Regions from separate parts of the Peribacillus sp. FSL P2-0133 genome, predicted to be linked through region 1. Evidence: riboswitches for the same ligand, from Rfam matches in the RefSeq annotation. Region 1 holds a riboswitch; each other region holds the start of a gene.
What was found. Region 1 has a riboswitch for glycine ahead of gcvT (glycine cleavage system aminomethyltransferase GcvT). Riboswitches for the same ligand answer to the same signal wherever they lie in the genome.
Positions count from the first base shown of each region.

Region 2: another riboswitch for glycine. It lies ahead of MKY17_RS03235 (amino acid permease); the one in region 1 lies ahead of gcvT (glycine cleavage system aminomethyltransferase GcvT).
Region 3: another riboswitch for glycine. It lies ahead of glyA (serine hydroxymethyltransferase); the one in region 1 lies ahead of gcvT (glycine cleavage system aminomethyltransferase GcvT).

Region 1 is NZ_CP150254.1:3,882,836-3,890,872, reverse strand. Features, by position in the region: gene MKY17_RS18645 (SNF2-related protein) at 1-1,505, opposite strand, end outside; glycine riboswitch at 1,881-1,968, shown strand; gene gcvT (glycine cleavage system aminomethyltransferase GcvT) at 2,194-3,300, shown strand; gene gcvPA (aminomethyl-transferring glycine dehydrogenase subunit GcvPA) at 3,318-4,664, shown strand; gene gcvPB (aminomethyl-transferring glycine dehydrogenase subunit GcvPB) at 4,657-6,114, shown strand; gene MKY17_RS18625 (rhodanese-like domain-containing protein) at 6,276-6,659, opposite strand; gene MKY17_RS18620 (biotin/lipoate A/B protein ligase family protein) at 6,862-7,698, shown strand.
Region 2 is NZ_CP150254.1:667,088-675,124, forward strand. Features, by position in the region: gene MKY17_RS03225 (sodium:solute symporter) at 1-1,358, opposite strand, end outside; gene MKY17_RS03230 (DUF3311 domain-containing protein) at 1,355-1,555, opposite strand; gene MKY17_RS03235 (amino acid permease) at 1,843-3,186, opposite strand; glycine riboswitch at 3,393-3,471, opposite strand; gene MKY17_RS03240 (amino acid permease) at 3,976-5,361, shown strand; partial or broken gene MKY17_RS03245 (FAD-binding oxidoreductase) at 5,629-6,979, shown strand; gene MKY17_RS03250 (hypothetical protein) at 7,090-7,302, opposite strand; gene MKY17_RS03255 (LysR family transcriptional regulator) at 7,706-8,037, shown strand, end outside.
Region 3 is NZ_CP150254.1:2,771,283-2,779,319, forward strand. Features, by position in the region: gene MKY17_RS13310 (amino acid permease) at 1-1,223, shown strand, start outside; glycine riboswitch at 1,553-1,657, shown strand; gene glyA (serine hydroxymethyltransferase) at 1,831-3,081, shown strand; gene gcvT (glycine cleavage system aminomethyltransferase GcvT) at 3,216-4,325, shown strand; gene gcvH (glycine cleavage system protein GcvH) at 4,489-4,884, shown strand; gene gcvPA (aminomethyl-transferring glycine dehydrogenase subunit GcvPA) at 4,886-6,238, shown strand; gene gcvPB (aminomethyl-transferring glycine dehydrogenase subunit GcvPB) at 6,231-7,718, shown strand; gene lipA (lipoyl synthase) at 7,970-8,037, shown strand, end outside.

The DNA.
Region 1 (8,037 bases):
CCAATTACTTTTTCAAATAAATTTATTTTTTCGTATAGTAACTTCAGAATATGTTCTTCTACTGTATTTTTCGTGGCAAAGTTATAAATCATCACATCTTCTTCCTGACCAAGGCGGTGAATCCGTCCAATTCTCTGTTCGAGCCTCATGGGGTTCCATGGCAGGTCAAAATTAATCAAGTGATGGCAAAACTGAAGGTTTATCCCTTCCCCGCCAGCTTCTGTTGCTATTAATACCTGTATATTCTTTTGGAATAATTCCCGCATCCAGTCTTTCTTTCCGCGCTTAAAACCGCCTCGGAAGGGAACCGAAGAAATTCCATTCTGCTGTAGGTACCATTGGAGATATAGCTGAGTCGCCCGGTATTCGGTAAAGATAATCACTTTGTCATCAATTTTCTTGATCAGTTCCAGTGCTTTTTCAGCCTTGGAGTTCTGAACTGTTTCATTCACTTTAGAAAATAAATCATCAAGCTTTGCCAAAAAGTCAGGGGAAGGCTGATCATATTTTTCTTTCATATTCTTTAATGTATAAAAGACCGCCTCTCTGCTGCTGCATGCTTCCCTTTGGAGAGTGAGAGCCGAAAAGGCGCTTCCTTTTGATCCATCCGAAATAGGCTTGAATTTGGAAACAGCATCGTACAATGCTTGTTCCGTTGGAGAAAATTCAATGGTGATGGTTTCCACATGCCGTTTTGTCCATTCAATGCCAGTATCGGCCCGCCGGTTTCGAATCATGACAGTATTGACCAGTTCCTTTAGGTGTTCATCTTCAATGATGTTCCGGCCTTTCCCTTTATACTTTTCCGAAAAGAGTGAGGCATTTCCCAAGTGGCCCGGTTTCAATAACGAAACGAGGTGAAAAATCTCCTCGACTTTATTTTGAATCGGAGTGGCTGTCAGGAGTAAACAAAATTTCTTTTTCAGATTTTGGACGAATTCATAGTTCTTCGTCTTATTGTTTTTAAGTTTATGAGCTTCATCAATAATGATGAAGTCATATTCCTGAGTAAAAATGATATCTCGATGTGGAGCGCGTTTCGCTGTATCAATGGATGAAATGACCACATCACAGGATTCCCAAACATAACTTTTTCTCTGAACGACTGCCGGTATATGAAACTTGGTATTCAATTCAAAAGCCCATTGTGTGACAAGGGAGGCTGGAACAAGGATCAATACTTTTTTTACAAGGCCCCTAATCATATACTCTTTTAGGATCAAGCCTGCTTCAATTGTTTTTCCGAGCCCCACCTCATCAGCTAAAATGGCCTTTCCATTCATCTTTTCCACCACTTGCTTGGCTGCTTCCAATTGATGGGGAAGCGGGGTTAACTGCGGAAGGTGCTTGGGCGCCTGTAAACCTTCAAAATCAGGGATGATAAGATTTTCCTCCATTTGAACCGCCAACTTATAAAGCTCCCAATTTCCCCATGGACCGTCATTTTCCATTTTTTGCAGAAACTCGTCATTCCATTCAGAATTGAAGGATATATTGATTTTCATAGAAATAACTCCCTCTTAAATCATAATTTCCTTAATAAAAGGTCAAAACCCGAACATTTCGTATGTGAAGTAAGAAAAATATTTCTTTTCAAAAGATATTGCAGAGATAAGTTTCTTAGGGTAGGATATAAGTATATTTAGAAAATTCCAATTTCCAAACGCTACAAAGAATCTTTGTACATCGATTTTGCAGTTCGTGTTTTCTTAGTATGAGCTATAGGCTCCTAATTTATCCAAGATTACTGAAGGAGATCACTCAAACGGTTTCTGAAGTTTTAGGAGAATTGGCAGAGAATGCATTCCATGATGCTCAAAGGTTTTACCGATGCTTGGGGCTATTTCGCTTCCTTTCATTGGTAGACCATTCATATGCGGGTGAAGATAAGGGGAGAGACTACGGATGTAGCGCCGAAGGAGCAAACTTAGCAGTGAATCTCTCAGGCAAAAGAACTCTTATTGGACGCAACTCTGGAGAGCGCCGCCCGTTTTGGGACGGCCACCAAAGGGGAAAACCTATTACATAGGTAAACTTTCAGGTTTCAGGACAGAGAAAAAGCTCAAACGGGCTTTCTCTGTCCTTTTTTGTGCTTTTTTCACATCATGAATCAGGATATACCTGATGCGTAATGACAAGAAGCTTTTGATAATGAAGCCAATTAATTTAAAAAAATCTGAAGGGGGTCATTTTTTGACCAATTTAAAAAGAACACCACTATTTGAGGTTTATCGTGAATACGGAGGTAAAACGATTGATTTTGGCGGCTGGGAACTTCCTGTCCAATTTTCGGGTATAAAGGACGAACATGAAGCCGTACGTACAAAAGCGGGGTTATTCGATGTTTCCCATATGGGGGAAGTCGATGTTAAGGGTCCTGGGAGCCTTTCCTTTTTACAGAAGATGCTGACTAATGATATATCAAAGCTGCAACAGGGCGGTGCCCAATATACCGCCATGTGTTATGAAAACGGAGGCACGGTTGATGATCTTATCGTGTATAAAAGGGCTGAGGACGACTATCTGCTCGTGGTCAATGCAGCGAATACAGAAAAAGATTTCAATTGGCTGCAAGCTAATTTAACGGAAGATGTCCAAATTACGAATGTATCGAGTGACTATACACAGCTGGCACTTCAAGGACCATCTGCAGAAAAGATATTACAAAAACTATCGGGAAATACTGACTTAAGTGAAATTGGATTTTTCAAGTTCAAGGAAAATGTCCTGATCAACGGTATCTCCACGTTGGTATCCCGTACTGGATACACTGGTGAAGATGGGTTTGAGATATATAGCGACAGTGAAAATGGTCCTGCCCTTTGGAAGGCGATTATGGAAGCCGGAAAGGAAGAGGGGGTTCAGCCGATTGGTTTAGGTGCTCGTGATACCCTGCGTTTTGAAGCGAAACTGCCGCTGTATGGACAGGAGCTTTCAGCGGACATCACCCCGATGGAAGCCGGTATTGGTTTTGCAGTAAAAGTGGATAAGGAAGTGGATTTTTTCGGGAAAGCCGTTCTTGCTGAGCAAAAGGAGAAAGGAGCTCCCCGCAAGCTTGTGGGAATTGAAATGATTGACCGTGGCATTCCACGTCATGGGTATAAGGTCTACAGCGGTGATAAAGCCATTGGCGAGGTCACGACCGGTACCCAATCACCAACGTTGAAGAAAAACGTGGGATTGGTACTTATCGATAAGGAATTTTCGGTGCTGGATGCGGAAGTCGAAGTGGAAATCCGTTCCAAACGTTTGAAAGCCGTTATCATACAAACACCTTTTTATAAAAAACCACGTAAATAGAGAGGAATGGTCATTAGATGAAACATCGTTATTTACCCATGACAGAGCAAGATAAACAAGAAATGCTGGAAGCGATAGGGGTATCTACTGTTCAAGAACTTTTCAATGATATCCCTGAAAGCGTTCGTTTTCAAGGAGAATACGATATCAAGCCTGCTAAATCGGAACCTGCATTAATGAAAGAATTATCAAGGCTTGCTGCCAAGAATGCGGACCTTAAAAACTATGCTTCCTTCCTTGGTGCGGGTGTCTATGACCATTACGCACCGGTCATCGTCGATCATGTTTTATCCCGTTCTGAGTTTTATACGGCTTATACACCCTATCAGCCTGAAATTTCACAGGGCGAGCTTCAGGCGATCTTTGAATATCAAACGATGATATGTGAATTGACGGGCATGGATGTTGCTAACTCCTCCATGTATGACGGCGGGACGGCGCTAGCTGAAGCAGCCATGCTTGCTTCAGGCCAGACACGACGCAAGAAGATTCTCATTTCAGGAACCGTTCATCCTGAATCAAGAGAAGTTGTGAAGACATATGCGAAAGGGCAACGGGTGGAAGTGGTCGAAGTTCCTTATAAAGACGGTGTGACGGACTTAGCTGCTTTAAGGGAATTGGCGAATGATGACATTGCAGGAGTGATCGTGCAATATCCGAACTTTTTTGGCCGCATCGAGCCATTGAAAGAAATGGAGGAAATCATTCATGGAGTCAAGTCCATGTTTATCGTTTCCAGTAACCCGCTTGCATTGGGAGCTTTGACATCCCCTGGTGCACTCGGTGCAGATATCGTAGCGGGGGATGCCCAGCCATTCGGCATTCCAGCGGCATTTGGGGGACCTCATTGTGGATATTTTGCCGTTACTAATAAACTTGTTCGGAAAGTTCCGGGCCGACTCGTCGGTCAAACGGTGGATGAAAATGGAAAAAGGGGGTTTGTACTGACTCTTCAAGCTCGTGAACAGCACATTCGCCGTGACAAAGCCACATCCAACATTTGTTCCAATCAAGCTTTGAATGCCTTGGCAGCTTCTGTTGCAATGACCGCGCTTGGGAAAAAGGGTGTCAAAGAAATGGCCGTGCAAAATATTCAAAAAGCGCATTATGCGAAAAAAGTAATTATGGCAAAAGGGGTGGAAGTGATATTCGACGGTCCTTCGTTTAATGAATTTGTCATTAAACTGCCTGCTTCGTTTTCAGAAATCAATAAAAACCTTTTTGAAAAAGGGATGATTGGCGGCTTCGATTTAGGGACGGTTTATCCTGAGCTGAAAGACCATATGCTGGTCGCGGTAACTGAACTTAGAACAAAAGAAGAAATTGATGCACTTGCGCAGGAATTGGGGGATCAACATGAATAATCAAGATCAATCACTCATTTTTGAAATCAGTACTTCCGGTCGAATCGGATACAGTCTGCCAGAAATGGATGTTGCAACTATTCCGCTCGAAGAAATTCTTCCTGCCGACTACATCCGTGAAGAAGAGGCAGAGCTTCCTGAGGTGTCCGAACTGGATATCATGCGTCATTATACAGCACTTTCCAAACGGAATCATGGGGTGGATTCGGGTTTTTATCCGCTGGGTTCATGCACGATGAAATATAATCCGAAAATAAATGAAAATGTGGCACGCTTCAACGGTTTTGCCCATATCCATCCATATCAGGATCCGGCTACTGTTCAGGGAGCATTGGGACTATTATTTGATTTGCAGGAACACTTAACGGAAATCACCGGGATGGACCAAGTGACACTACAGCCTGCAGCGGGTGCTCACGGTGAATGGACTGGATTGATGATGATTCGCGCTTTTCACGAAGCGAATGGCGATACAGAACGGACTAAAGTGATTGTACCTGATTCTGCACACGGTACGAATCCTGCTTCTGCAACTGTTGCCGGACTTGAAACGATTACAGTGAAGTCGGATGAAAATGGGTTAGTCGACCTTGAGGATTTAAAGCGTGTTGTCGGACCGGATACGGCGGCCTTGATGCTGACGAACCCCAATACATTGGGATTATTTGAAGAAAACATTTTGGAAATGGCACAACTTGTCCATGACGCAGGCGGGAAGCTTTATTATGATGGAGCCAATCTGAATGCAGTCCTATCAAAAGCACGCCCGGGTGATATGGGCTTTGATGTGGTTCACTTAAATCTCCATAAAACATTCACAGGCCCGCATGGCGGCGGCGGCCCGGGTTCTGGTCCTGTAGGGGTGAAGTCGGACTTGATTCCTTACTTGCCTAAACCGCTTGTGGTCAAACAAGGTGAGCAATTCGTTCTTGATTATGATCGTCCGCAATCCATTGGCAGGGTAAAACCTTATTATGGTAATTTTGGGATAAACGTGAGGGCATATACGTACATTCGGTCAATGGGTCCTGATGGCCTTAAAGCCGTCACGGAGAATGCGGTCATCAATGCCAATTATATGATGCGTAGGTTAGAACCATTTTTTGACTTACCATATAATCGTCATTGTAAGCATGAATTCGTATTAAGCGGACGCCGTCAAAAGAAATTAGGGGTAAGGACTCTCGATATAGCCAAAAGATTGCTGGATTTCGGGTATCATCCTCCAACCATTTACTTCCCGTTGAACGTGGAAGAAGGAATGATGATAGAACCGACTGAAACCGAGTCAAAAGAAACGCTGGATGCGTTCATCGATGCGATGATCCAGATTGCCAAGGAAGCGGAAGAAACCCCGGAAATCGTTCAGGAAGCTCCGCATACAACCGTTATAAAGCGGCTTGATGAAACTCTTGCTGCAAGAAAACCTGTTCTGCGTTATCAAGCATAGACTGATAGCTTACACGAAAAAAATCCCTGCCTGCCGGCGGGGATTTTTCATGTTTATGTAAGAATTCATTAAAGTTCAACAGTTAACTTTCATTTTCCTAGAGCCCGCATGATGCACAAGAATGCTTTTTAATTTAAAAGAGCCCATGCGGTGATGGGGTCTTATTTCTTTGCTTTGATTTTCCCGGTCCACATCTTGAAACCGCCCTTTAGGTGAAAAAGTTCCCTGTAGCCCTTTTTGTATAGCATGGCTGCAGCTCTTCCGCTGATGATTTCGCTTTGAGCATACAAATATACAGGCTTGTCCGGTCTAATTTCGACCAAGCGGGTTTTCATTTGAGTCATAGGGATGTTTCTTGCGCCTAAGATATGACCATTATCGAAATCATTCGGTTCCCGCACATCGATTAGCTGCACTTTTCTGTAGTTAGCGATAAATTCGTCCTGTGTTAATGTTTTAACGATTTTACGCTGGCGGTACCAATTAAAAAGTGAATACGCAATAACCACTCCCAAGATGATGAGCAGTGTATATAATATTTCCAAACATAAAAACTCCCTTCTACCTTAACGAATACAGACAATCTTTATTATATAATTGCTTTACCCAATAATCAAAAAGAATTTTCATCAAATTCTTCATCGACTTGATAGCACTTTCTTTTTTAGAGTGTTAAAGTCTGTTAAACTACTACATGTGAGTTTTTGTGGGGGAATGAAAAACAGTCTATTGAAACGAGGGGTAAGGATGACTAAAGAAAAATGGGGTTTTATAGATTCGGGGTATTGTTCACCGGCTTTTAATATGGCGTTGGACGAAGCACTGTTAAACTGGCAAAGCAAAGCTGAAATTCCGCCAATTATACGCTTTTACGGCTGGGATCCAGCGACATTGTCGATTGGTTATTTTCAAAAGGCTGAAGCGGAAATTGATTTGGAAGAGGTCAAAAGGCAGGGCCTTGGTTTTGTTCGCAGGCCGACAGGAGGACGAGCGGTACTGCACGAGCATGAATTGACTTATAGCGTAATCGTTCCAGAATCCTATCCGGGAATGCCAACTACCGTTACTGAAGCATATCGTGTCATTTCTGAAGGAATATTAATGGGGTTCAGGAATCTGGGATTGGATGCTTATTTTGCCGTGCCTAGAACCGATCAGGAAAAAGCGGCTTTAAAAACGCCCAGGTCTTCCGTCTGCTTTGATGCTCCAAGCTGGTATGAACTGGTCGTCGAGGGCAGGAAGGTCGCTGGCAGCGCTCAAACCAGGCAAAAAGGCGTCATCCTTCAGCACGGTTCCATTTTGCTTGAACTTGATGATGATAAGCTCTTTAGCGTATTTAAATTCTCAAATGACAGGGTTAAAGAGAGAATGCAAAAAAATTTAAAAAATAAAGCTGTGGCCATAAATGACATTGCCGGAAGAAAGATTACCATACCTGAAGCGAAAGAAGCTTTTGAAAAAGGTTTTGCGGAAGGACTTTCGATCGAGTTAGAGCCATACGTCCTAACTGAAAAGCAATTGCTGGAAGTGAAGGCCATTGCAGAAAGCAAATATGAAAGCGATGAATGGAATTTCATGAGATAGACGAAGTGGGATAATTAGAGTGATTAAATAAAAAAGTTTTTTCAGATTTTTTTGACCAAATAAGCTATCCCTTGCAGGGATAAGCCCTAAAAGGGATGGGGGAAAAAGCAAGGTCCAAATTAATTGAAATCTGATGAAAAATTATTGTAAATCGACATTTTCCTCCCTTTTACTAACTATATTAATTGATTTATCGTTTGACAAAATTAAAAGTTATTCAAAACAAACACAATATATAGTAGTTGAAATATTTAATACGACACTATATGTTGATTTTTGAGTTTCGCTATGATAAATTTAGGGTACTTGTTAAGCGAAACGGACATGTAAGGCTACATA
Region 2 (8,037 bases), 2.6 Mb from region 1:
GCGGCTTGCGGCAAGGACGGAAACAAGGTTCCTATAGTTGAAGAACTGAGTGTAATGCAGATTACGATGAATAATCCGGTGATGATGCCGGCGATTGCGCCATATTTATTGATGGGATTATTCTTCTTCAGACTAAAGAGCAGGGACGGGAATAGCTGTGTAATGAGACTGTATCCCATTAGAATTAATGCTGACATCGTTTCGCCGCCGTTTAAGGTGAAGTAGACGGCTATAAGGGCAATGACTGGAACAAGAAACTTTGCCAATCGTACAACGTGGCGATCGGACACTGCAGGTGCAAATTCCTTATAGACGTTTTTCGCGAGCAGTGTAGCGACGCTCATCAAAAGCATGGATCCCGGCACCAATGCGGTCAACAATCCAGCTCCGCCGATTATGCCTATAAACCATGGATCAAATGTCTCGATCGAAAGGCGCAGCAATGAGAGGTCTGCATCTGCCCCAACAAGTCCGGGCACTTTCAATATAGCTGTAAACCCAACGAAAAAGACGAATAACAGCATGAGTGTATATAAAGGGCTGATGATGGCATTTTTTCGAAATACCTTGCCGCTGCGTGCTGAATAGACAGCGCTGAAAACTTGTGGCCACATATAGAAACCGAATACGAGCAATATTACCGTGGAGATAAACCATGATACGCTAAGTCCCTGGTCAGGGAACTTTAGAAAACCAGGTTTGGCCGCATCAATCGCTTCAAACATCGGCTGAAATCCGCCAAAGTAATGGATCGGCAGATAAATCCCCAAAAATCCTATTATGGCGACCATCATGATATCTTTAATGACCGCTATCCAAACAGAACCGTGTATACCGGAGATCATCACATAAATGGTTAGGCTGATCGCCCCCATCCAAACTGCCTCGGACATTGAGATGGCACCATAAGATGCCTCTGAGACAATGATTCCCAATCCTTTCAGCTGCACGACGATCACTGGAATCATCGACACCACACCGACAAGTGCAGCCAAAATTCCTAAACTGGGACTCTTATATTTGCTCACAAAGAAATCGGATTGAGACATCAGTTTATTTTCTTTGGCATATTTCCATATTTCCGGAAGGAGCCAATAGGATAATACGTAAGACAGAGTAATGTAAATTAGAACATATAGAGCGGGTGCGCCCTTGCCATATGCCCAGCCGCTGCCGCCAAGGAAGGAGAAGGTCGTATAGATTTCCCCGGCCATCAGCAGAAAGACGAAAATCGCACCAAAACCACGTCCGCCCACCGTCCATTGTTCCAAGTTCATATCTTTTCCTTTTGAAGAGCGTATCCCTAAAAATATCGATAGAAGTAAAAATGCTAAAATGATTAAGAGAGCAATATTCATTTCTGGTCACCTTCCCGATTCCTGGGATCCAGCTTATACATGATGCCCAATATGGCAGAGGTAAGGACAACCCACATAGCCATCCAGAACATATTGAAAGGCATCCCTAATACGTATGGTTCTATTTTATTAACAAAAGGTAGAAATCCTAGTATGCCTATAAAAGGAACTAGAGTAAGGATATATATAATCTTCATTAAACAAACCCCTCCGTTTTAAATAAGTGAAACGTCCATCAATGGGGTTTATTCTTCAATGCCACTGATGGCTGGGTGAACCAAACCGGGAAGGAAAATTCATACAAGACGGATTTACCTTCTTTTAAAAAGGTCCGATGATATATAATAGCTTACACTATTTTGATATAAAATTTAATGGAGTTGGGTGATATATTTTAGCAAAAAAGTGCCAACTGCCTAATCTTGATATGTTTCTTAGATGGATAAAGCCTTGAATTCGAATTGAATTCAAGGCTTTATTTCCTTTAGCTATTTTTTTTCCGATAGTTATATAGTATCACCAAGAGTATGAACCAGATCGGGGTCAAGAGCAGTGATAGTCGTGTAGCTTCAGCGAATAGCATAACAATAAGGATGAATAGGAATAATCCTAAAATGGCGTAATTGACAAAGGGTGTAAAAGGAGCCTTGAAAGTCGATTCGGCTCTTAGATCAGGCCTTGTTTTCGAATATTTGATATGGGAGATCAAGATAATGCTCCATACCCAAATGAAACAGATGGCACTGATGGTCGTCACGACGGTAAATGCCTGTTCCGGTATCAGCTTGCTTAATAATGCCCCTATTGATACAACGATTGTGGATGTTAATAAGGCATTGCTTGGAACAGCCTGTTTATTTAATTTTTCCAGTTTAGCAGGGGCTTCGCCATTTCTGCTTAACGTATAGAGTATTCGGCTTGTTGAAAATAAACCGCTGTTACATGCAGAAGCAGCGGATGTCAACACGACGAAGTTGATGATTCCTGCAGCGACAGGAATGCCGATTAACGCAAAGACCTCTACAAATGGGCTGCTTGAGGCATCAAGTTGTGTCCATGGGTTGACACAGAGAATGACGAATAGGGCACCAACATAGAAAAGTAAAATCCGGACAGGGATTTTATTGATGGCAGAAGGAATGTTCTTTCTCGGGTTCGCCGTTTCCGCTGCGGAAACCCCGACCAATTCGACACCGACAAATGAGAAGACGACCAACTGTAATGATAATAGGAATCCGGAAATGCCATTGGGGAACATGCCCCCATGATTCCATAGGTTCGTTATGGAAACCGTTCCGGTATTGGTGTTGAAGCCGATGATCAATAGAATGATTCCTACGATGATCAAGGCAATGATCGTGATTACTTTAATGATGGCAAACCAGAATTCCAATTCGCCAAATAACTTAACGGTCAATAGGTTCAACCCTAACAGAATGACTAGGCATATTAGAGCTGGAATCCATTGAGGGATATCGAACCAATATTGTATATAGACACCGACAGCTATGATATCGGCCATTGCGGTCATGATCCAACAGAACCAATATGTCCAACCTGTCACGAATCCAGCCCATGGACCGACATATTCGGTTGCAAATTCAGTGAATGATGCATAACCTGCATTGGATAATAGCAATTCGCCCAGCGCCCTCATCACAAAAAACAAGGCAATCCCTATTATCAGATAGGAGAATATAATGGAAGGTCCAGCCAATTGTATGGCTTTTCCGGATCCTAAAAATAAACCGGTGCCAATGGTTCCTCCTATTGCAATCAGTTGTACATGTCGATTTTTTAAATCTCTTTTTAATTCCTGTTTAGCCAATTCTTACGCCCCCGTTTTTTATAGTCTTGTTAGTAATGATTTCAACCTGCATGGTCTTGGAGAGAGGGACGTGATTTTTTGCCCTGCTTGCCTATTCCATTGGTTTTCAAGAGTGTAGTTTTAAGTCCAATCACAAAATGGACAATAAAAAAAGAGATTGGATAATACCAATCTCTTAAAGGGTTCAGAATAACAATTCTATCATTCGTTACTCTTCTGTCCTTTTGCCTGAGATTGTGAATCCTTCGGCGCTGCATCTTGTACAGTCTCTCCAGAAGCTGCTCCTGCTATAGTGTCATCCATAGCATTCATCGCTTGCTTGTATGCGGTTGTGAAGAAATGTCTGTCAGTGTTAATCTTCCACTGTTGGATCATTCATTATGCTTATAAAATAATATTGGAATTCTATCATCAATTTTTCGGTAGGTCAACAATATTTTTGAAATGAAACAGGCATTATCGCAGTTTAATAGTGGTTTGTATTTAACTTAAGGTTTAAGCAGAAGTGATAGTTTTCTGCTCTTTTTGAACGATCACTATTATAAAATACTGAACATCATTTTTTTAAAATGATATTTTTAGATTAGAAAAATCGACAAGATATTATTGGTAACTGTTTATTTCAAAAATACAATTGTATTTTTACAGAATATTTACTATTATAAGATAAGAAAATATAATTGAAGTGTTATGTAATATTGATTACGATAAAGCATTTCTAATTAAAAGAGAGTCGTTCGTGGCAAGGATGGAAAAGCATTACCGATATTGCATCTGGGGGAGTTAATCATGTCGAACAAGGAATTAAAGAGAGGGCTGGAATCAAGACATATTCAAATGATAGCTTTAGGCGGAACCATCGGGGTCGGTTTATTCATGGGTTCTGCGAGCACGATCAAATGGACCGGGCCCTCTGTTATGCTTGCTTATGCAATCGCAGGTATTTTTATATTTTTCATCATGCGTTCCATGGGTGAGATGCTATATTTAGAACCGACTACAGGTTCTTTTGCAACCTTTGCGAGCAGCTATATACATCCCTTGGCAGGTTATATGACTGCTTGGAGCAATTGGTTTCAATGGGTAATCGTCGGAATGTCCGAAATCATCGCGGTTGGGTTGTATATGCAATATTGGTTCCCGGAGTTACCTGCTTGGATACCAGGTGTGGTCGCCATGATCATCTTGGGGGCGGCAAACCTTATTTCGGTTAAATCCTTCGGGGAATTTGAATTTTGGTTTGCGCTTATAAAAATCATAACGATTATATTGATGATCATTGCCGGCCTTGGCCTTATCTTCTTTGGAATAGGGAATGGCGGGGATGCTATTGGATTATCGAATCTTTGGGCAAATGGCGGCTTCTTTACGGGAGGCTGGACAGGATTCTTCTTCGCGCTTTCCCTAGTAGTGGCTTCCTATCAAGGCGTTGAGCTTATCGGAATCACAGCAGGAGAAGCGAAGAATCCAACCAAGACCGTAACAAAAGCGATCCAATCAATCATATGGCGCATTTTAATTTTCTACATTGGTGCCATATTCGTCATCGTGACAGTATTCCCTTGGGATCAACTGGATGACTTAGGCAGTCCATTTGTTTCAACCTTTGCCAAAATAGGTATCACTGCAGCGGCAGGCATCATTAATTTTGTCGTAATCACTGCAGCAATGTCTGGATGCAACAGTGGGATTTTCAGTGCAGGACGTATGCTTTACACACTGGCATTGAATGGCCAAGCTCCGAAAGCCTTTGCTAAAGTATCTAAAAATGGAGTGCCGGCATATTGCACGATCGCTGTACTTTTAGGATTGGGCATCGGGGTTATCCTGAATTACCTTGCACCGCCTCAATTATTCCTTTATGTGTACAGTGCGAGTGTATTGCCCGGGATGATTCCATGGTTTGTCTTACTTATCAGTGAGCTTAAATTCAGAAAGGTGAATGCTGCTGTAATGGAGAAACATCCGTTCAAAATGCCGTTGGCCCCTTACAGTAACTATGCGACGATTGCCTTTTTACTGATGGTGCTGGTCGGTATGTGGATCAATCCTAGTACAAGGATTTCCTTGGTTGTCGGGATCGTTTTCCTAGCCTTGGTCGCAGCAAGTTATTACATGCTGAAAATGGATAAACGAACACCATTGGATGTTAAATCCGATGATGAGATTTCCTGATAAGGTAAAAAAAGCCCTTCTCTTAATTCGAGAAGGGCTTTTTTTGTTTTTTTGGATCAATTGTGGAATTCACGAGTAAATGCGTGGAATTCACGAGTAAAACAGCGAAATTTACGAGTAAAACCGTTGAATTCACGAGTAAAACAGCGAAATTCACGAGTAAAGCTAAATTGACCCCATTACAAGGGAGGGACAGCAAGGGGAATGTATCTTCCTGCCAGTTTTTTCATAGGATGTAACATATTTACCCGAGGAAGGGGTTATCTTTTGGAAAGAACTAAGCTTACCGGGCGTATCGTTACACCAAATGATGCTGAGTATGAGCGTGCCAGGATAAATAATAACTTAAGTTTTTCTAAATTCCCAAAGGTCATTGTGTTTTGTCAAAATTCCGATGATGTGTTGAATTCATTGAAGTGGGCCCGGGAAAATCATGCACCTTTCCGGGTTAGGAGCGGCAGGCATAGTTATGAAAATTTTTCATTAGTGAATGGCGGTCTAGTCATTGATATTAGTGAAATGTACAATATCAAGGTCAATCGTGAAAAAATGATCGCAAAAATTGAAGCCGGAGCTGATTTAGGGCGAGTATATAATACGTTATGGAACTATGGAACGACGATTCCGGCAGGGACCGAAAGCAGTGTTGGTGTTGTAGGTCTTACGCTCGGCGGTGGAATAGGTATGTTAACGAGGCGCTTTGGACTTACTTGTGACAATCTACTTGAAATAGAAATGGTAAGGGCGTGTGGAAAGAGGGGCGCCAAACTCATTAAAGCAAATAGGAAAATCAATAGTGATTTATTTTGGGCATGCTGCGGGGGAGGAGGGGGAAACTTTGGCATAGTCACTTCTCTTACTTTCAGGGTAACCCCCGTATCAAGGGTATCCGTTTTCTCCGTCACATGGGGGTGGGAAGATTTCGAAGCGGTGTTTGAAGCCTGGCAGGATTGGGCCCCTCAAGCTGATGAATGCTTAACTTCAGAAATAGAATTCAAGGCAAAGGAAGCAAACGAAATTTTTGCTAAAGGTGAATTTGTTGGATCGTCACATAGATTGAAGCAGCTATTAAAGCCTTTGACAAAAACTGGTTCACCAATAAATGTCATGATAAAGGAAGTCCCATACATTGAAGCCGTAAGATTCTTTGATTATCCAGCTGGAAATCAACCGGCGTATCGAAAGAGGTCAGGATCTTTCATTGAAAAAGCTTTTCCGGAGCAAGCAATCATGACCATGAAACATTTTTTAGGAAATGCTCCAAATGAAAATGCAGCCATTTGGCACCAATCCTTAGGAGGAGTGGCGGGCCTTAAAGATCCAAAGGAGACAGCTTTTTATTATCGCGATGCCATCATCGCCCAGGAGTATCAGGCTGCATGGACCAATCCAGAAGAAGAGCGGCTAAACATTCGTTGGATCAAGGACCTGAAGCATGCCTTGTCGCCATTTACTACCGGTGACTATGTGAATTGGCCGGATACTCTAATCAAAGATTGGCCAACTGCGTATTATGGAGAAAATTTCAAACGGCTTAGGGAAGTGAAAACGAGGTATGATCCATACAATGCGTTTAAGTTTTCCACAAAGCATACCGCCATTAAATAAGTGGGTTTGAAAAAGCTTGGATTCACCATAAATATTCGTTATATAAAGGCCTATTCCTAAATTTGGATATAGGCCTCTTTCTTCTTGTTTTGAATTAATTAATCGAGATAATACTCAAAATCATTCCGCTTGCTGAGCTTGTACTGTATTGTAAACCTGATTTACGGAAGATTGGGCTTGGGCGATTTCTTGAGCAGCTTGTTTAATGGCTTCTTGTGCCAAAGTTGGATCAGAGGAAGATTTTTCAATTGCTTGTGAAAGTAAGGTTTGCGTAAGGGTAACGTTTGCTTTTGCTTGATTTAATTGATTGATATCAATTTGTTGCTGAGGCATGTAGTTTCTCTCCTTATGTCATTATTGGGATTACTCCATTAGGATGACCGTTCTTTTCTATTTTATAAGGAGAAAAAAATATAACCTAGACAGGATGGACAGCTTGGAAAAGTTCTGAAACGTCCAAAAAAGTATTCGTTTTATTTACTTAGAATCCTGAAATTTTCATCTGCATAATTACTATTACGTTCCTTGAATATCATAATGTATGAAAACGTAAAAAATATATCGTGATTTTTTGGTTGTTTAGTTAATTAAATTATACTTTACTTATTGGTTTTATCAGATTAAAATCGGAGAAAGAATTATTATAAGTGATGAGCTGATTGGACAACCGAAAGCTCCTGAACGTGATAAGCGAACAGGAGCTTTTTGCGTTCACTTGGAAAAAGGAGTTGGCAAGATGAATATTGATCATATTGAAGCTTTTATGTATGTTGTTCACCTTAATAGTTTTCATAAAGCCGCAGAGGCAATGTTTTTATCACAGCCAACGGTTTCGGCAAGAATTAAGACGCTTGAGAGTGAACTCGATTCAGTACTATTTGAGAGGCAAGGAAGAGGGATTATTTTAACCGAAAAAGGGAAAGCCTTCATTCCGTTTGCGGATCAAATTATTCGTACCTTTCACCAGGGGAAAAAGCAGTTGAAAAGAGGAAGCGAACTGGAGGAAATAACGATAGGGGCTAATATCATTACATCGCAATACTTTATTCCATTTGCTCTTCCTCTATG
Region 3 (8,037 bases), 1.1 Mb from region 1:
TTTGTTTTTTAATCATGCGCGCACTTGGAGAACTACTCTTATCTAATTTGAACTATCATTCCTTTGTTGACTTTGTAAGAGACTATTTAGGTAATATGGCAGCATTTGTAACCGGCTGGACATACTGGTTCTGCTGGATTTCAATCGCAATGGCCGACTTAACAGCAGTTGGACTTTATACTCAGTATTGGTTTCCCTCCGTACCGCAGTGGATGCCTGGATTAATTGCACTAGTCATATTGCTATTTATGAATCTTGCAACCGTAAAACTTTTTGGCGAAATGGAATTCTGGTTCGCATTAATTAAGGTCATAGCTATTCTAGCATTAATTGTTATCGGTATTTTCATGATTATTAAAGGCTTTTCCACTGATTCAGGCGCAGCAAGTTTCACGAATCTATGGAGTCACGAAGGTATGTTCCCAAATGGAATAAATGGTTTTGTCCTCTCATTCCAGATGGTAGTGTTTGCGTTTGTGGGCATTGAACTTGTAGGACTTACAGCAGGTGAAACAGAAGATCCAGAAAAAGTTATCCCCAAGGCGATCAATAATATTCCTATTCGGATTATAATTTTCTACATTGGCGCACTTATTGTCATTATGAGTGTTTATCCGTGGAACGCAATCATCCCAACGGAAAGCCCATTCGTTCAAGTATTTGTGGCTGTAGGTATTGCTGGAGCTGCTGGTATCGTTAATTTTGTAGTCCTAACATCGGCTGCTTCGGCATGTAACAGCGCAATCTTCAGTACAAGCCGGATGGTATACTCACTTGCCAAAGATAAAAATGCACCTGTACCGTTTGCAAAACTTAATGACCGTAAAGTACCTTCCAATGCATTGTTCTTTTCAACTGTTGTCATTTTAATTTCTGTTGTTTTGAATTATTTAATGCCTGAAGGAGTATTTACCTTGATTACAAGTATTTCTACCGTATGTTTCATCTTTATTTGGGGAATTACAGTCATCAGTCATTTGAAATACCGTAAAACAAGACCAGATCTAGTGAAAAAGAACAAATTTAAATTACCACTTTATCCAATTTCCAATTACTTGATCCTTGTTTTCCTAGCGTTCGTCCTAGTTGTTCTTGCACTTGCGGACGACACTCGTGTTGCCTTATTCGTTACTCCTGTTTGGTTCATTATGCTGATTGCGATTTATAAGATGCGCATAACGAAGGTGGATCAGGCGAATCAGAGAGAGGTAGCGGGGAATTAAGAGGCAAGAAATCCTTTGATTCTATTTGCTGTGTTTGTCCAGATAGTTGCCGCTCCATTTTTTCCAACTGGGTGAGTAAAAAATCTGCCCGTTTTAAAAAGCCAAAGATATCTGGTTGATTCTATGATAATTCGAAATAAATATTATAGAATAGTATTGTTAGCGCTTTCAAAAATGCTTGACATAATTATTCTCAACAACTATTCTAAATGTACCAAATTGAATAAGCGGATGACAGTTGTGGGAGAGTGCAAAGCGACAAGCCACCGAAGGAGCAAGTTCCAAAAAGACCCTTGGAATAAATCTCTCAGGTAGATGGAACCACAAATGGACGCACCTCTGGAGAGCGCGTATAAACATATACGCCACCAAAGGGGAAAGGCTCTATTAAAAAATGGAGCTAAACTCTCAGGTAAAAGGACAGAGAAGGGTAGAGAACGCTACGACCCTTTTCTGTCCTTTTTTGCGTGCAAAAAAGGTTGTAAAGCATACTGTTTTTAGCAGTTTTCATAGAAAAGCAGGCCTGTAGCGGGAAAGAGCACCATATTGGAATTGAAAATTATGTAAAAATTCAGAATTAACAAAAATGTCCGGGAGGGAAAATGAAATGAGTTTACAACAAAATGATTCAACCATTTTTAAAGCGATTGAGAAAGAAGGACAACGTCAACATCAAACACTGGAATTGATTGCATCAGAAAATTTTGTTAGCCCAGATGTATTAGAGGCAATGGGAAGCGTGATGACAAATAAATATGCAGAAGGTTATCCAGGAAAGCGCTATTATGGTGGATGTGAATTTGTCGATGTGGCAGAACAAACGGCCATTGAGCGTCTAACAAAGCTTTTTGGTGCCAAATATGCAAATGTTCAGCCTCACTCAGGTGCACAAGCCAATTTCGCAGTTTTTTTCGCACTCCTTCAGCCTGGTGATAAGGTGATGGGAATGAACCTTTCACATGGTGGCCACTTAACTCATGGAAGTCCAGTCAGCGTTTCAGGAAAATGGTTTGAAGTTGTGTCTTATGGAGTTAGAGAAGATACTCAGTTAATTGATTATGATGAGTTGGAAGCTATCGCAAAGAAAGAACAACCTAAATTGATTATTGCAGGAACAAGTGCCTATCCAAGAACGATTAATTTTGCACGATTTAGAGAAATCGCCGATCAAGTTGGTGCAAAACTTATGGTGGATATGGCTCATATAGCCGGGCTGGTAGCTACTGGTCTTCACCCATCCCCAATCCCATATGCGGATGTTGTGACAAGTACAACTCATAAAACATTAAGAGGACCTCGGGGGGGCATCATTTTAACGAACGATGAAGTAATTATCAAAGCGATTAATAAATCCGTATTCCCAGGAATTCAAGGCGGTCCACTTATGCATATCATTGCAGCAAAAGCAGTTGCATTCAACGAAGCTTTACAACCAAGCTTTAAGGATTATGCGAAACAAGTCATTGAAAATGCTACAACACTTGGCGAAACATTAAAAAATGAAGGTGCAGCACTTGTTTCTGGTGGAACAGATAATCATATTGTCCTTTTAGATTTGCGTCCGTGGAATTTAACAGGAAAAGAAGCGGAGAAATTATTGGAAGACGCAGGCATTACCGTGAATAAAAATACGATTCCCTATGATCCAGAAAAGCCATTTGTTACGAGCGGTATCCGAATGGGGACAGCAGCTTTAACAACTCGAGGCATGAAGAGGGAAGAGATGGTGAAAATTGGTGAAGTGATTGCAACTGTTCTAAAGAGTAAAGGTAATAAAGACGTCATTCAGAAAGCAAGAGAAACAACCAAAGAGATTTGTGATGTTTATCCGTTATTTCAACAGCCAACTACTGTGTAAAGAAAGGGGCAGCTTAATGGAATTATGCCTTTGCTGAAACCTGAGCAACTGCCATGGCAGCGAGATACTACTAGCAATAAAGAAACCTGTAACAGTTGAACTATTTTGCAGAAAATCATAATTGGGGGTAAATCATGGGTATTGAAACAGCATTAAAGCAAACACCGCTTTTTGAAGTATATAAAAAATACGGGGCAAAAGTTATAAATTTTGGTGGCTGGGCTCTACCGGTTCAATTTACCAGCATTTTAGAAGAGCATGAAGCTGTTCGAACTGAAGCAGGACTTTTTGATGTTTCTCATATGGGAGAAGTACTTGTGGAAGGGAAAGATGCCGAGAGTTATATTAACTACCTTGTTACAAACGATGTAACAAAGCTTGGCATCAATCAAGCACAGTATACCGCAATGTGTTATCCAGACGGTGGAACGGTCGATGATTTATTAGTTTATAAATTAGGAAATGAAAAATATTTACTTGTCATTAATGCTGCAAACATTGAGAAAGATTACGAATGGATGAAGCAGCATGTAAAAGGAGAGATGGAGCTCCAAAATATTTCGGAAGACATCGCTCAGCTTGCCATCCAAGGACCAAAGGCAGAAAGCATTTTGCAAAAGTTAACGGAAATTGATTTATCAGAAATTGGTTCTTTTAAATTCGCCCAACACGTCAACATCTCGGGGATTTCCGATGTACTTGTATCCCGTACAGGTTACACAGGAGAAAATGGATATGAGCTTTATTTATCTGCAGACAAAGCGGTAGCACTTTGGGAAAAGATCTTAGAAACAGGAGCCACGAGTGGATTAAAACCATGCGGACTTGGTGCACGGGACACGCTTCGGCTGGAAGCACGTCTTGCACTCTATGGCCAAGAACTAAGTAATGATATCAGCCCGCTTGAAGCAGGAATCGGCTTTGTCGTAAAGACGAACAAAGAAAGTGACTTTATCGGAAAGTCTGCTCTTACAGAACAAAAAGAAACTGGATTAAAACGAAAATTAGTAGGGATTGAAGTAACAGGCCGGGGGATTCCGCGTCATGGTTACAAGGTAATTTCTAAAGATGGAGAGGAAATAGGTATTGTTACATCAGGAACACAATCACCATCTTTGAAGAAAAGCTTAGGTCTTGCCTTGGTATCAGCCGATCAAGCTGAAGTGGGGACACCAATAATAGTGGAAATCCGAAATAAACAGATTGAAGCCGTTATTGTTAATGCACCATTCTACAAAAGGTAAGCGGAAATATTTTAATAGAGTTATCGTGTAGTTTTCATGAGTCGATATCCGTTACCTTGCATGCAGCCTAAAATCGACTACTTAAGAGCAAAATTACCCAAATTATATTCTGAATTATGGGAATAGTTAAAAAACAAAAAAGAAAAGAAAAGGGGAAAATACAATGACGAAATTATTATCAAGTTTTCGATATAGCAAAGAACATGAGTGGGTGCAACAATTAGAAGGAAACCGTGTTCGTATTGGAATCTCTGATTATGCACAAAAAGCGTTAGGTGATATCGTCTTTGTTGAAAATCCAGCGATTGATGATGAAGTAACTGTCAATGAATCGATGGGAACGATCGAGTCAGTTAAAGCAGTTTCCGAACTTTACTCACCTGTTTCAGGAACAGTAGTTACTGTAAACGAAGAGTTAGAAGGCGCTCCAGAGACGATTAACGAGCATCCATTTGAAGCAGGGTGGTTAGTCGAAGTAGAAATGTCCAATCCAGAAGAATTAGACTCACTTCTAAACGAAGATGAGTATCAAGCATTTACTAATGAAGGAGAGGAATAATATGACAGCCACTTATAGATACCTTCCTGATACGAAACAAGACCAAGACGAGATGCTAACATTTTTAAATATTTCTTCTATAGATGAGTTATTTGAAGATATTCCAGCTGAAATCAGCCTGCAGGGGGAGCTAAACATCCCAAAGGCGGTTCCTGAACCGCTGCTTGTGAAAAAAATGAACCAGCTTGCTACAAAAAACAAAAATGCGAATCATTACCCGACTTTCCTAGGCGCGGGGACATATGATCACTACATTCCAAGTGTGGTAAACCATATGATTTCACGCTCCGAATTTTACACAGCCTATACACCTTACCAACCGGAAATCAGTCAAGGTGAATTACAAGCAATTTTTGAATTTCAAACGATGGTCTGTGAGTTGACAGGAATGGATGTGGCTAACTCTTCCATGTACGATGGTTTTACATCGCTTGCAGAAGCTGCATCACTTGCTGTTGAGGCTACGAGACGTTCGAAAGTTCTTGTTTCCAAAGCGGTACATCCTGAATCCCGTGCTATTTTACATACAGTAGCAGGTGGTCCGGGATACACAGCTGAGGAAGTAAACCTAGCTGATGAGATTACAGATTTAGGGAAGCTGCAAGAACAAATAGATAATGACACTGCTGCCGTAATTGTTCAATATCCAAATTTCTTCGGTTCCATTGAGGATATAAAAGCAATTAAGAAAATTGCGGAAGAAAAAGGTGCCCTTTTAATCGTAAGCGCCAATCCTCTTGCACTAGCACTCTTGCAGGCTCCTGGGAAACTTGGGGCAGATATTGTGATCGGTGATATGCAGCCATTAGGAATCCCGATGTCCTTTGGCGGTCCACACTGCGGCTATTTTGCGGTAAATAAAAAACTCATGCGCAAAATCCCAGGACGAATTGTAGGCCAAACAGCAGATGAAAAAGGACAGCGTGGATTTGTGTTAACACTTCAAGCACGTGAACAGCATATTCGCCGTGATAAAGCCTCATCGAATATTTGTTCCAACCAGGCATTAAATGCTCTTGCCTCTTCTATTTGTATGACATCACTTGGAAAGCAAGGGATTCGTCAAATGGCACAGCTAAACATTGAGAAAGCTGATTACATGGCGAAAACTCTAGAACAGAAGGGCTATACCATAATCAATGAGGCACCATTCTTCAATGAGTTTATAGTCGGGCTTCCTCGTTCGGTAAAGGAAGTCAATGCAAAACTTCTTAAGGCGGGTATTATCGGTGGATTTGATTTAGAAAGTGATTACGGTTTTGAAAACAAAATGCTGCTAGCTGTGACTGAGCAGCGAACAAAAGAAGAAATTGACCAATTTGTTGATGCTTTGGAGGCGATTGTAAATGGTTGAATATAATGAGTTGATTTTTGAAATAAGTCGTCCAGGACGGGTAGGTTCAAGTATTCCGGATAGTGACGTTGACTATGTTGATATAAATGAAAAATTTCCAAAGCACTTAATCCGTGACGAACCTGCTGAGCTGCCAGAAGTATCAGAGTTGCAGCTTGTCCGCCATTACACAGCGCTCTCTAATAAAAACCATGGAATCGATAATGGATTCTATCCACTGGGTTCTTGTACGATGAAGTACAATCCGAAAATAAATGAAGATGTGGCACGGTTGGAAGGCTTTAGCCGCATTCATCCCTATCAGCCCGTTGAAACAGTACAAGGTGCATTAGAAGTTTTATATGAATTACAGGAAGAGCTAGCCGTCATTACAGGAATGGATGCTGTAACATTACAGCCATCCGCAGGGGCTCAAGGGGAATGGACAGGTTTAATGATGGTTAAGGCGTATCATGCTGAAAAAGGTGAAACCAGAACGAAAGTACTTGTTCCAGACTCAGCGCACGGTACAAATCCTGCAAGTGCAAGTGTTGCTGGTTTTCAAACGATCACGATTCCATCCGATAAAAATGGATTAGTTGACCTAGAAGAATTAAAGAAACATGTTGGATCTGATACAGCTGCGCTAATGTTGACGAATCCGAATACCCTTGGACTTTTTGAAAAAGAAATTGTGGAAATCGCTCAGGTTGTTCATAAAGCAGGGGGACTATTATATTATGACGGAGCGAATGCCAATGCCATTTTAGGAAAAACAACACCAGGTCAAATGGGCTTTGACATCGTGCACTTAAATCTTCACAAAACATTTACGACTCCTCATGGAGGTGGCGGTCCAGGGGCAGGTCCTGTCGGTGTGAAAGAGAAACTTACTCCATACTTGCCAGTTCCGCGCATAGAAAAAGAAGGTGATAAATATGTGCTGAACGCTAATTATTCGCACTCTATCGGAAGGGTAAAAGGGTATTATGGAAACTTCGGAATTCTCCTGCGGGCATATACTTATATTCGCACGATGGGGCCTGTTGGGCTTCGCCAAGTATCAGAAAGTGCTGTGCTTCATGCTAATTACCTTCGTAAAAGATTGGAGCCATACTTTGAAGCGCCATATTTACAAATTTGCAAGCATGAATTTGTCCTATCCGGATCCAGACAGAAAAAGCTAGGTGTAAGAACGCTTGATATAGCAAAACGCCTGCTAGATTTCGGCTACCATCCGCCGACCATCTATTTCCCGTTAAATGTTGAGGAATGTTTGATGATTGAACCGACAGAAACAGAGTCGAAAGAAACACTCGATGCATTTGCGGAGGTAATGATTACAATTGCCAAAGAAGTGGAAGAAAACCCAGGGGTTGTTTTAGAAGCACCACATACTACAGTGATTGGGCGATTGGATGAGGTCCAAGCAGCTAGACAACCTATCTTGCGTTATTCCAAAGAAGAAGTAGTAGTAGAGGAAGCAACGGTAACGTCATAAATGAATGTTTGAATGAACATGAACCACCAAGGATGAATATAAAGACAAGAATCTCAATATATCATTCAAGGTGGTTTCATTTAAGCGTATTTATAAAGGATGAAAAAAGTGCCAAGTGGTGCAAGGAGAAAATAGTCTTGAGAACTAAAAAGACAGAGCAACGGAGAAACTCTATCGGTCTTTTTTTTTAGGCGTATGGAGCAACCTCTTTAAAGCTAAAATTACATCTGCTCATAGGAGTGAGAAATAAAATGTCCATCACTGATCTTCGTAAACCAGAATGGCTTAAAATTAAATTAAATACGAATGAACAATATAC